2 regions of the Dermacoccus sp. MPR-E5 genome follow, and region 2 is predicted to be linked to the other one. Evidence: riboswitches for the same ligand, from Rfam matches in the RefSeq annotation. Region 2 holds a riboswitch; the other holds the start of a gene.
What was found. Region 2 has a riboswitch for thiamine pyrophosphate ahead of AC1RS9_RS03305 (MFS transporter). Riboswitches for the same ligand answer to the same signal wherever they lie in the genome.

Region 1: linked by a shared signal. The riboswitch ahead of AC1RS9_RS11285 (thiamine ABC transporter substrate-binding protein) and the one ahead of AC1RS9_RS03305 (MFS transporter) in region 2 are both predicted to bind thiamine pyrophosphate.

Annotation. Positions count from the first base shown of each region.
Region 1 is NZ_JBXASS010000014.1:14,210-20,258, forward strand. Features, by position in the region: gene AC1RS9_RS11265 (DUF4921 family protein) at 1-193, opposite strand, end outside; gene AC1RS9_RS11270 (circularly permuted type 2 ATP-grasp protein) at 392-1,921, opposite strand; partial or broken gene AC1RS9_RS11275 (DUF72 domain-containing protein) at 1,946-2,710, opposite strand; gene AC1RS9_RS11280 (DUF4235 domain-containing protein) at 2,999-3,334, opposite strand; TPP riboswitch at 3,605-3,713, shown strand; gene AC1RS9_RS11285 (thiamine ABC transporter substrate-binding protein) at 3,769-4,863, shown strand; gene AC1RS9_RS11290 (ABC transporter permease) at 4,874-6,049, shown strand, end outside.
Region 2 is NZ_JBXASS010000003.1:164,074-170,122, forward strand. Features, by position in the region: gene AC1RS9_RS03290 (phosphotransferase family protein) at 1-429, opposite strand, end outside; gene dxs (1-deoxy-D-xylulose-5-phosphate synthase) at 446-2,482, opposite strand; gene AC1RS9_RS03300 (hypothetical protein) at 2,655-3,032, opposite strand; TPP riboswitch at 3,145-3,250, shown strand; gene AC1RS9_RS03305 (MFS transporter) at 3,244-4,572, shown strand; gene AC1RS9_RS03310 (hypothetical protein) at 4,662-5,291, shown strand; gene AC1RS9_RS03315 (M15 family metallopeptidase) at 5,505-5,834, opposite strand; gene AC1RS9_RS03320 (hypothetical protein) at 5,759-6,049, opposite strand, start outside.

The DNA.
Region 1 (6,049 bases), on a different contig from region 2:
AGAACGCGCAGGACGACGTGAAGTCCTGCGCCACGAGGTCTTTGACATCAGGCGGGACGAGCCCGAGGGGACGGTCGCCGCGGCCGGGCACCGTCCACACCTTCGTACCGCTCAGCGGGTTGACCTGCTTCGTCGTGCCGTCCGCCATCGTGCGGATGAACTCGGTCGGCTGCTGGCTGGCGTCGCGCGTCATGTCTTCAGTCTCACCCACGGCGCCGCGCCCCGTCTCCTCTGCGTGCAAGTGCACCTGGGTGCACTTGCACGCAGAGGCATGGGGCTGCGCGACCGGGCGCGACTCTGCGCAGGTTGGCGTAACTCTGCGCACGCTGGCGCGGCCGTCGACGATCGCGTCAGGGCGCTTCGAGCGTCGCACCGGGCCGCGATGCGGGCGTCAGCGTTGGATCCAGGTGTCCTTCGCGCCGCCGCCGGCCGAGACGTTGACGATCATCGTGCCCGCTGGGGCGACGCGCGTCATCGCTCCCGGTGTCGTGACGGCGACGGTGCGCGAGGCGTCCTGCCCGTCCGGGCGCTGCAGCACGAACGCGCGCAGGTCGACGTGGCTCGGCACGAACGAGCCGTCGACGAGCGTCGGCAGGGTCGACAACGGCACGATGTCCTGCGCGACGAAGCGCTCCGGCGTCTCACGGATCTCCCGACGGCGCGTCTCCAGCTCGTCGGCCGAGCACTCCGGGCCGACGGTGATGCCGCTGCCGCCGTAGCCGTCGATCGGCTTGACGACGAGTTCGTCGAGGCGATCGAGCACCTCCTCGCGGTGGTCCTCGCGGGCACACAGCAGCGTCGGCACCTGCGCGAGCAGCGGCTTCTCGCCGAGGTAGAAATCGATGATGTCGGGCACGAGCGCGTACGTCGCCTTGTCGTCGGCGAGGCCGTTGCCGGGCGCATTGACGATGGCGACCGCGCCCGCCGCGAGCACGTCACGCAGCGCGTCGCCGAGCGGACGACCGTCCGCGCCCTTCGCTTCGAACAGCTCGGTCTCACCCATGCGCGGGTTGAGCAGGTGCACGCGGTGACGTTCGCCGCCGTCGAGGCGCCACAGCTTGCCGTCGTCGACGACGAGGGCGTCTGCCGTCACGATGGCGGCGCCGACCTGGCCGCTCACGAGGTTCTGCTCGTACCAGGTCGTGTCCGTCGGGCCGGGGGAGACCATGCACAGGCCGATCTCGGCCTCGGCAACGCCACCGTCGACGAGTCTTGCGCTCGCGATGAGCGACTCGTGCAGCAGCCCGTACGTCCGGGTCGGGTGCTCGAGCGTCTCCGCGGGCGGCAGGATCTCGGCGAAGTGGTTCTCGAGCACCTCACGGTTGATGTGCGTCATGCCGAGCCCGCCGGGCATGCGCAGGTTGTCCTCGAGCACCATCCACTCGCCGGACGCGGGCGAGACGAGGTCGAGGCCGCAGATGCCGGCGCGGACGAAGTCAGCGGGCACCCGCTGGCCGTCCTCGGACCAGCCGGGCGAGCGACGCAGCATGTCGGCGTCGACGCGGCCCGCCCTGATGATCTCGCCGGGGCCGTAGACGTCGCGCAGGAAGAGTTCGAGCGCACGGACGCGCTGCTCGGCGCCGGCGCTGAGCTCGGCCCAGCGCTCGGCCGAGATGATGCGCGGCACGATGTCGATCGGGTACGGGCGGTTGCCGTCCTCGGAGTTGATCGTCACGCCGAGCTCGGTCAGGCCCTTGCCGGCCGCTTCGAGGCGGCGCGACACCTCGTCGGGCCCGAGCGTCTCGATGCGCTCGATGACGGCCGCGTAGTCGGGGCGCAGCTCCGCATCGTCGGTGACGGATTCGTCGTGCACGCCCGGGGTCTCGGGTTCGTGCTCGCGGTATTCGCTGAACGCCACGGGGACGATCTCGCCCTCTGCGCCCTCGTCGTTCGTCGGGTTCGTGCCCTGTGCCGTGGTCATGGGGACGACGTTACGGCAGACGGCTCACGTGCGCTCGCGGACGAGGCGGCCCAGGGTCTGCGCGTTGGCGACGGCGGCGCCGTCGATGTCGTTGTTGAAGTACGCCCAGACGGTGCGTCTCTCGGTGAGCCGGCCGTCGATGCCGATTGCCCATGCAAGAAGGGCGTCGTCCGAGTAGCTGCCGCCATAGAGCTTGGCGCCCTTCGGGCCGTGGAAGCGGATGCAGACGTTCGAGGAGGTGACGCGGACGTCGGCGGTGTGCGTCTTCGGGGTGGGCCCGTCCATGACGACGTAGGCCGCGTCGTGGAGTTCGAGCAGCGCGAAGACCTCGTCGTCGAGCCAACTGTCGTGGCGGAATCAGACGGCGATGTCGAAGCGGCTCGGCATCGCAGTGAGGAAGGCGTCGAGCAGCGCATCGTCGCGTTGCAGAGCCGGGGGGAGTTGGACGAGGAACAGCCCGAGGCGGTCGCCGAGCGCGTCGAGGGCGGGGGTGATGTGCGGTAGCCATTCGTCGAGGGCGGTGAGGTGGCCGACGTGGGTGAGGCCCTTGGGGGCCTTGACGGTCATGCGGAAGCCGTCGGGCAGGCGGCGGTGCCAGCTCTCGAAGCTCGTGAGTGCCGGCCAGCGGTAGTAGCCGGCGTTGAGTTCGACGGTGTCGAAGAGGTTCGCCGCGTAGTACTCGAGGCGCACGCGGTCGGCGACGCCTGCGGGGTAGACGGTGCCTTTCCAGGAGGCGTACGTCCACCCTGACGTGCCGAGGCGCAGTTGCGCTCGGGTGGCCGTGCTCATGGCGTCAGCATGCCACCGGAGCGCGGCGTGATGTTCGGCCGGGACGTGGATGTGGACGAGATCCGCCGAGGTGGACGTGAATCGCGAATGTGGGCGAAATTCGCCGGTGTGGACGAAATTCGCGACGCTCAGTGATGCGTCGGCCAGAGACACGCGAGGAGGGCCAGGCAGAACCTGACCCTCCAAGCGGACGGCTCCATGCGCGACATGGACGCCCCCGAGTCTGCTGCACCGAGCGTGGGAGCCGAGCCCGCGAGGCTCCCACGCCGGAAAGCGGACGAAGGGGAATTACTTCATGACGACGACGGGCGCCTGGCTCTTGCCCTTCTGGGCTTCCTTGGCCTCTTCTTCGGCGCGCTTGACGAGGGCCTGCGGCGGGTGGCCGGCGGACTTGGTGAAGTAGTCGGCGGCGCGGCGTTCGGCGTACATCTTGGCGGCGGCGAGTGCGCCGGTGGAGATGGCGGCGTAGATCGCGGCTTCGATGATGCTGGCGTTCGGGTCCTTCGCGCTGCGCGGGCTCTTGCCGGTCGTCATCTTCCACGTCTTGGTGGCGGTGGTCGTCGCGATCTTGCTCGCGACGATGCCGGCGCCCATGCTCAGCACCTTCCACACGAGGTTGCCCATGGTGTTTCCCCTTACGTGTCGTCGGCCGTCGTGAGGCGTCGTCGAGCCTCGGGCCGTTGATGTCTTGGGTCCATCCTCGCGCGTGCATGTGTCGCTGCGCCAGTCGGCATGGTCATCAGCCCGGTCTGACGGGGGTGGGCGTCGTGGCGGCCGGCTCGTGCACGAGGGATCCGGCGTCGGCGTGAGGTGCGCACGAGCCGTCAGCGGGGATGCCGGAGTGCGAAGCGGGCCGAAGCGTGTCGTCCGTCGGTGGTCGGTGCTAATCTCACGCTCGAACGACAGGGGAGCGCAGTGTGCGCTGAGATCGTGCCGCATCCGGCACCAAACCCTCGAACCTGACCCGGTTAGCACCGGCGGAGGAAGTCGAGTTCTCACTCGTCGCGCGTACGTGCGGGCGACGACGTCCCTCACTGGCCGTGAGGAGGAACGTTCACATGATGTCTCGTGGTGGCCGCGCCGTGCTGGCGCTCGCGTGCGTGGGTGCGCTGGCGGCGTGTAGCGTCGACAACAACTCGTCGGGCTCGAAGTCGAGTTCAGCGGGCGGCTCGGGTGCGTCGGGTTCGGGCGCGTCGAAGACGGTCACGTTGGTGACGCACGAGTCGTGGGCGCCCGACAAGAACGTCATGGCCGAGTTCACGAAGCAGACGGGCTACACCGTCAAGGTCGTGAAGTCCGGTGACGCCGGTGAGCTCGCGAACAAGCTCGTGCTGAGCAAGAACAACCCGCTCGGTGACGTCGTGTTCGGCATCGACAACACGTTCGCCTCGCGTGTCACGACGAACGACGTCCTCGAGCCGTACAGCCCGAAGGGCGCGCCTGCGTCGGCGTCGAAGTACGAGCTGCCGGACGGCCAGGGCAAGGGGCAGCTGTCGCCGATCGACACCGCGTCGGTGTGCGTCAACGTCGACGACGCGTGGTTCACGAAGAACCACAAGACGAAGCCCGCGTCGTTCGACGACCTCGTCAAGCCCGAGTACAAGAACCTCATGGTCGCGCCGGGCGCGTCGTCGAGCTCGCCGGGCATGGCGTTCTTCCTCGCGACCGTCGGCCACTACGGCCAGGACGGCTGGGAGGCGTACTGGAAGAAGCTCATGGCGAACGGGCTCAAGCTGACGTCGGGCTGGAGCGACGCGTACGAGGTCGACTTCACCGGCAGCGGCAAGGGCAAGCGTCCGATCGTCGTCAGCTACGACAGCTCGCCGGCGTTCACCGTCGACAAGGCGGGCACGTCGACGACGTCGGCGCTGCTCGACACGTGCTTCCGATCGACCGAGTACGCCGGTGTGCTCAAGGGGGCGAAGAACCCCGACGGCGCGAAGGCGCTCATCGACTTCATGAACGGTGCGAGCTTCCAGAAGTCGCTGCCCGACTCGATGTACGTCTTCCCCGTCGACTCGAGCGTCGAACTGCCCAAGGCGTGGGCGGCGAACGCGAAGCAGCCGACGAAGCCGATCGAGGTGTCGCCCGCCGACATCGACAAGAACCGTTCCGAATGGCTGACGAAGTGGAAGGACGTCACGTCCAAGTGACGCCCGAGCGATGAACGGCACCCGTGATGGTCTGCGTCGCGGCGCACGAGCCCGGGGCGCTCGCGCGCCGTTCGTCATGGCCGCGCTTGCCGTCGTCCCGCTCGTGTTCCTCGCGATCTTCTTCGCGTGGCCCGTCGCAGCGATGGCGGTGCGTGGGCTCGCGCCGGGTCGGCACGTCGATCTGGGCGGATTCACGGACGTCCTGACGCGCCCGCGCATCCTGCGCGTGCTGTGGTTCACCGTGTGGATGGCGGCGCTCGCGACGGCGTGCTCGGTGCTGCTCGGTGTGCCCGTCGCGCACGCCCTGTACCGGCTGCGCGTGCCGGGGGCGGGGGTGTGGCGCGCGCTCGTCGTCCTGCCGTTCGTCCTGCCGACGGTCGTCGTCGGCGTCGCGTTCCGGTCGCTGTTCGCCGACGGCGGCCCGCTTGCCTGGTTGGGCTGGGACGGCTCGTGGCAGCCGGTGCTGCTCGCGATGGTGTTCTTCAACGTGTCCGTCGTCGTGCGCACCGTCGGGCCGATGTGGGCGTCGCTCGACCCGCGCACGGCGGAGTCGGCGGCGGCACTCGGGGCATCACCGCGGGAGGTCTTCCGGACGGTGACGTGGCCGCAGCTGCGCCCCGCCGTCGTCAGCGCCGCGAGCGTCGTGTTTCTGTTCTGCTCGACGGCGTTCGGCATCGTCCTCATGCTCGGTGGCCTGCGCTACTCGACGCTCGAGACGGAGATCTACTCCCTCACCGTCGAATTCCTCGACCTGCGAGCCGCGGCGGTGCTGTCGGTGACGCAGTTCGTCCTCGTCGCGGCGCTGCTCGTCGTCAGCGAACGCTCGCGCATCGGGCGTCATGACGAGCGGGTGCGGCGTGGCGTGACGCAGCAGACGGCGCTGCGACGTCCTGGGCGCGGTGACGCGGCTGCCCTGACGCTCACCGCCGCTGTCGGGGCGCTCATCCTGGCGCCGCTGGTGACGCTGCTCGTGCGCTCGCTGCGTTCCGATGGCGGCTGGACGGTGCAGCACTATCGCGGATTGGGTGACCTCGGGGTCGTCGGTGCGCTCTCGCAGAGCTGGCGCATCGCGATCGACGCTGCGTTGCTCGCGCTCGTGCTGGGGGTGTGCGTCTGCGTCGTCGTGTCGTGGCGCGCGGCGAGCCCGAAGGGGCGGAGTGTCGTCCGGCTGCTCGACGCGGCGTTC
Region 2 (6,049 bases):
CGCGTAGCGTCGCACCACGGACGACATGAGGCTGACGGCGTCGTCGTCACGCTGGACGTCACGCAGCACCGGGCCCTGATCGGGCATGAGCAGCCAGCCGCGCTCGGGGTCGTCGGCCCACACGACCGGAACCGCGTCGGGCGTGACGGAACGCAACGCGCGCAGGATGGCGGCCTCGGGGCTCATCTCCGGGCTCGTCGCCTTGAACCACACGCGCCCTTGATCGGTCGTCTCGGCGACGAGCACCGTCGACCAGGGACGCACCCGCGGCTGCAACGGCGTCGTCGGCACACGTTCGAGACCGCGCCGCGCGAGGGCCGTGTCCATCCAGCGCACGGCCTCCCAGCGCCACGTCTCACTGCTCCAGATCGCGCTCGCGGGCGCGACCTGATCAGAGCCGGGGAGAACAGGAAGATCGGGTGACTTCACCACGTCGTTCGACCGCTCAGTCGATGTCGGCGTGAGCGGCGACCGGCATGGCGTCCCCGAGATCACCCGTCGCACCGGCATCACGTCCCGCGGCCGGCGTGCCTGCGTCACCGTCGCGGGTGCTTGCACCGCCGTCAGGCGCGTGTGCACCACCGTCGTACGCATCGGCGCGCGTGAGTGCTGCGTCGTCGCGCCCGAGAGCGTCGACGATGTCGGCGGCCGTCAGCCCCACGGTCGCGAGCACCTCGCCGCGCGAGGCGTGGACGAGGAACTCCTTGGGAATGCCGAACGTGTCGAGCGGCGTGCGCACACCGGCTTCACGCAGGCGTCGCGCGACGGCGCTGCCGACGCCCGCCTCGACGAGGTTGTCCTCGATGACGACGACCCGGCCCGCGGCGCGGGCGAGGTCGACGAGTTCGTCGGCCACCGGGTAGGTCCAGCGCGGGTCGACGACCTGGACGCGACGGCCCTGATCGGTGAGCAGATCGGCGACGCCGAGTGCCGTCGAGACCATCGACCCGACACCGACGACCAGCACGTCCACGCCGTCGCCGCCGTCGGGTTCACGCATGACGTCGAGGCGACCGAGACGTCGCTCGGCGACGAGCGGGTCGGCGACGTCGCCCTTGGGGAAGCGGATGACGCTCGGCGCGTCGTCGATGTCGACGGCCTCGCGCAGCAGTTCGCGCACCTGTGCGCCGTCGCGCGGGGCGGCGAGGTGCAGGCCGGGCACGATCGAGCAGATCGACATGTCCCACATGCCGTTGTGCGAGGCGCCGTCGGAGCCGGTGACGCCGGCACGGTCGAGCACGAACGTCACGCCCTGACGGTGCAGTGCGGTGTCCATGAGCAGCTGGTCGAACGCGCGGTTGAGGAACGTCGCGTAGACGGCGACGACGGGGTGCAGGCCGCCGTACGACAACCCGGACGCCATCGTGACGGCGTGCTGCTCGGCGATGCCGACGTCGAACACGCGCTCGGGGTACTTCTTCGCGAACCCGTCGAGCCCGACGGGGATGAGCATGGCAGCCGTGATGGCGACGATGTCGTCGCGCTCGGCGCCGAGGGCGACCATCTCGTCGCTGAACTCGTCGGTCCAGATGCGGCCACTCACCTCGAACGGCAGGCCCGTCTCGGGGTTGAACTTGCCGATGCCGTGCCACTGGTCGGCCTCGTCGGAGAACGCGGGCTCGTAGCCGCGGCCCTTCTGCGTGATGACGTGCACGAGGGTCGGCCGGCCGTAGTCGCGAGCGCGGCGCAGCGCGGCCTCGACAGCCGCCTCGTCATGCCCGTCGATCGGGCCGAGGTACTTGATGCCGAGGCTCTCGAAGACGCCCGTGTCGGGGTAGACGATGTCCTTGAGACCACGCTTCACGCCGTGCAGCGCCTCGTACATCTTCGTCCCGACCTTCGGCGTCGCCTGCAGGCGGTTCTTGCCCCAGTCGAGCACCTGGTCGTAGGTGTGCATCGTGCGCATCGTCGCGAGGTGGTGCGCCATCCCGCCGATCGTCGGGGCATAGGAGCGCTCGTTGTCGTTGAGGACGATGACGAGCGGCAGGTCGGCGTCGGCGGAGATGTTGTTGAGTGCCTCCCACGCCATGCCGCCGGTCAGGGCGCCGTCACCGATGACGGCGACGGTGTGACGGTCGCTCTCACCCTTGAGGCGGCGCGCCTTGGCGATGCCCTCGGCCCAGCTCAGCGACGTCGAGGCGTGCGAGTTCTCGACGACGTCGTGCTCGGACTCCTCGCGGCTCGGGTAACCCGACAGGCCGCCGGATTTCTTGAGCTTGCTGAAGTCATGGCGGCCGGTGAGCAGTTTGTGGACGTAGCTCTGGTGGCCGGTGTCGAAGACGAACGTGTCCTTCGGCGAGTCGAAGACACGGTGCATCGCGATGCTCAATTCGACGACACCCAGGTTGGGGCCCAGATGCCCACCCGTCTTGGAGACGGATTCGACGAGGAACTGACGGATCTCGGCGGCGAGCGCGTCGAGCTCCTCGGCGGGGATTCGCTTGAGATCGTCCGGACCCGAGATGGTTTCCAGCAGCGTCACGTCTCACTCAGCCTTTCGAAAGTGCAGTCTCCTGAGTCTAGGTCGTCGACCGCGCAGCCGCCATGCGGGCGGGGGCACCCTCCCGTCGCGCCCCCGTCGGAGCCGGTAGCGCCGTCGGAGATCAAAGGCCGGGACTCTGCCCGCCCACGCACCCGCCCCGAACGCCGGCGCATCACAGCCGAGGGACGAACGTCTTGCCGCGCATCGCCTCGTGCACGAGACGGACGGCGCGCGCCGTGGCACGCAACCGCAGCCCCTCCGCGGACAGGTGCTCCATCACCTGCGGCACCGCGCGCGGTGGCAGCTCGTCAGCGAGGTCGACGCGGATGCGGCGATATGACTCGCGCATCGCGCCGAGTTGAGCGTCGACATGCCACGTCGCCACCCAAGCGAGCGCCACCGGGTGACGGCGCCATGCGTCGTAGGCGCGAAAATCCGAGGGGCACTGATCGAGCAGCCACTGCGTCGCCGCCTCCTGCCACCCCGGCGCACCCGGCGGCGGCACACCTCTCGGCCAGCCCGGAGGGCCGGTGTTCACCTCGTCCGACATGACCCCAGCGTACCCCATTGTTCGAACACGTGTTCTATTTGATGACCGCCCCACGAGACCCGCAGACCGGCGCGAGACACGCCCCCGAAGCCGGGTGCTCTGTGGCATGCTGAGCCCGTCACACGGGAGCCCGAGGCGCGGGCTGAGAGGGCATCGCCATGCCGACCGTCCAACCTGATGCGGTTCATGCCGCCGTAGGGAGTGTTCGATCGTGGCTACCCTGACGCCTGCCCCTTCCCCTGCCCACGACGATGCGCCACGCCTGGCGCCGGCCGCCGCCACCCCAGAACGGCGCGAGGCCCGCCGCAGCGCCCTCGTCGGAAACTTCGTCGACCAGTTCGACATCTTCCTGCCCGTCATTGCGCTGGGTGGGGTGCTGTCGACGCGTTCGACGATTCCCGACGGCCTCGTCTTCGCCGCGACACTCCTGGGCCGCCCCCTCGGGGCGTTCATCCTCGGCACCCTGGCCGATCGTCGCGGACGAGCCCGCGTGTCACGCGGCGCACTGCTCGGCCTGAGCGTGTGCACCGGCCTCATGGTGACGCTCCCCCTGCACACCTCGACGTGGGCCGTGGCCGCTCTCCTGGCGTTGCGCTTCGCCGCCGGATTCTTCCTCGGCGGGCAGTACTCCGCGGCCATCCCCCGCGCCCTCGCGCTCACAGAGCCGCAACGACGCGGCCACCTGAGCGGCCTCGTCATGGCGATGTCACCCCTCGCGAACGCCACCATCGCCGCCGCCACGATGATGCTGACGGCCTCACTCGGCGGCGCGTACACCACGTGGGGGTGGCGCCTGCTGTTCGTCGTCGGCGCACTCCTGCCGTTGGCCCTGGCCCTCACCGCGAGGTCAGCGCACGCCGGGCCGGCAGGTCACAGCCACTCTTCCCACGAATCCGACAAGCGCGATCCCGCCGCGCACGTCGCGACCGACGACGAGGAAGAGCGCGTGACGGGCCGTGTCGTGGCCGCATTGTTCACCCTGATGACGGGGTTGTGGTTGTTCACGATGATGGGCGTCTCGGTGCTGACGAGTTCGCTGCGCCCGCACTTCTCCCCCCGTGACGTCGGGCTCGTCATGCTCGTCGCGACGGCCGTCAGTGCGCCGACGATGGCCGCGGCGGGTGTCGTCTCGACGCGTGTGGGCCGTTCACGCTTCTTCATGGCGTTCGGAGCACTGGCCTGCATCTCCGCCCCCGCCGCCTATCTCGTGGCAATGCATGCCGCGTCATCGGGCAGCGTCGTCGCCACGACGATCGCCGCCGCGGCCGTCCAGATCGTCACCGTCTCCGCCTACGGTCCGGTCGGCGCCTACCTCGCCGAACACTTCCCCGAGTCGCGACGTTCGCGCGGTTACGGCAGCGTCTATTCGGCGTCGATCGTGCTGCCCGGCCTGTACCCGTTCTGGCTGCCCACCGTGACGCAGTGGCTCGGCCGTTCGGCCGCCGTCCCGCTCGTGCTGTGCGTCGCGGGACTCCTCGTCACCCTTGCCCCCGCGTGGATACGCGGAAGTAACCTTCGTGGTTACGAAAAAGTAAGTTGAGTGGGTGAAATCAGCTCGAACCGGTGGCGACGCCGTGATGATCTTGCTAACGTCGTGACTCGGTTCACATCGACTATCGAAGGATGAGCATGTTCACCACACGCCGTACCGCCAAGATCGCCCTCGTCGCCACCGCCGTGGCCGGCACCGTCACGATGGCTGCGCCCGGCGCGCAGGCCGCGACGAGCGACACGAAGGACACCATCTGGAACCTCGGCTACGACACGTCGGCGACGACGACGATCAAGAAGTCCGGGCAGTCCTCGACGACGACCGGCTTCACCTTCTCCACCCTCCACGTCGAGAAGGGCGACCTGAGCTCCGACATCATGCTCAAGGACTTCAAGATGCCGGTGAAGCTCGGCAAGCTGCAGATCGCCATCGCGACGATCTCGCAGGAACCCGTCGGCAAGGCCGTCGGAACGATCGACCCGAACACGCACAAGATCGTGCAGACCCAGAAGGTCAACCTCCACATCAAGGATGTCTCGGCCACGGGTAAGGGCCTCATCAACCTCGTCGGCAAGAACTGCCGCACGAGCAGCCCCATCACGCTGACCGTGACGGGCAAGCAGGGTGGCTTGTTCGACCCGATCAACCTCTCGGGCACGTTCACCATCCCCAACTTCGCCAACTGCGGCCTGTCGACGAGCCTCGTCAACAGCCAGGTGGCCGGCCCCGGCAACACGATCAACATGACGCTCACGCCGCACGGCTGATCGCGACCGGCCTCACACGCATCATCTCGGCCGCCGGTACCCCACGGGTGCTGGCGGCCGACGCGTGTCGACTGACGGCAACCGCCACCCGCCCCGAGAGCCGCTCGACCATCACGCACCTGCACGACGAATGTGCGGCACATTCTTCGAGCAGACGCGTAATCGTCGAGCAACTGATGGCCGGCGCGGTTCACCCAGCGGTTGCAACCTCCGTCACCCGACGAAGTTGTAGTGCCACCACTCGGGGTTGGACCCGCGCCGATCCATGTAGTCGGGGCGGTCGAATCCCCAGCGCTTGGAGTTGGCCGTCAGCCACACGTCGTGAGAACGCCCGAAGTACAGAGGCGAGTTGATCGCGTTCGTGCGGGCGATGCCGAAGTCGATCGCGCTGCCCAACCCGTGGTTCGAGGTGCCGGGGACGGCCGCGCGGGGGTAGCCGAGAGTGCGGTACAGCAGCTGCTGGCGGCTCAGGGTGCGTAGGCCTCGGTGATCGTCAGCGCCACACCGAAACGAGCCTTGAAAGCCGCGGCCAGTCCGAGATATCCGACGGCCGCCGCGCGCGAGAGATACCGCGGCTCGTGCGGCAGGTTGCTGACGTTGACGCTCCAGCTCGGCAGTCGCGTGACGGCCGACATCGGCAGACGGCCGTTCACCGCGCGCGCCGTCGTCGCGACGAGGACTGCGGACGTCACCCACCGCCCCTTGAACGCACCCTCGGCGATGCGGAACCACAGGCTGCTCGCGTCGTAGGAGCCTGT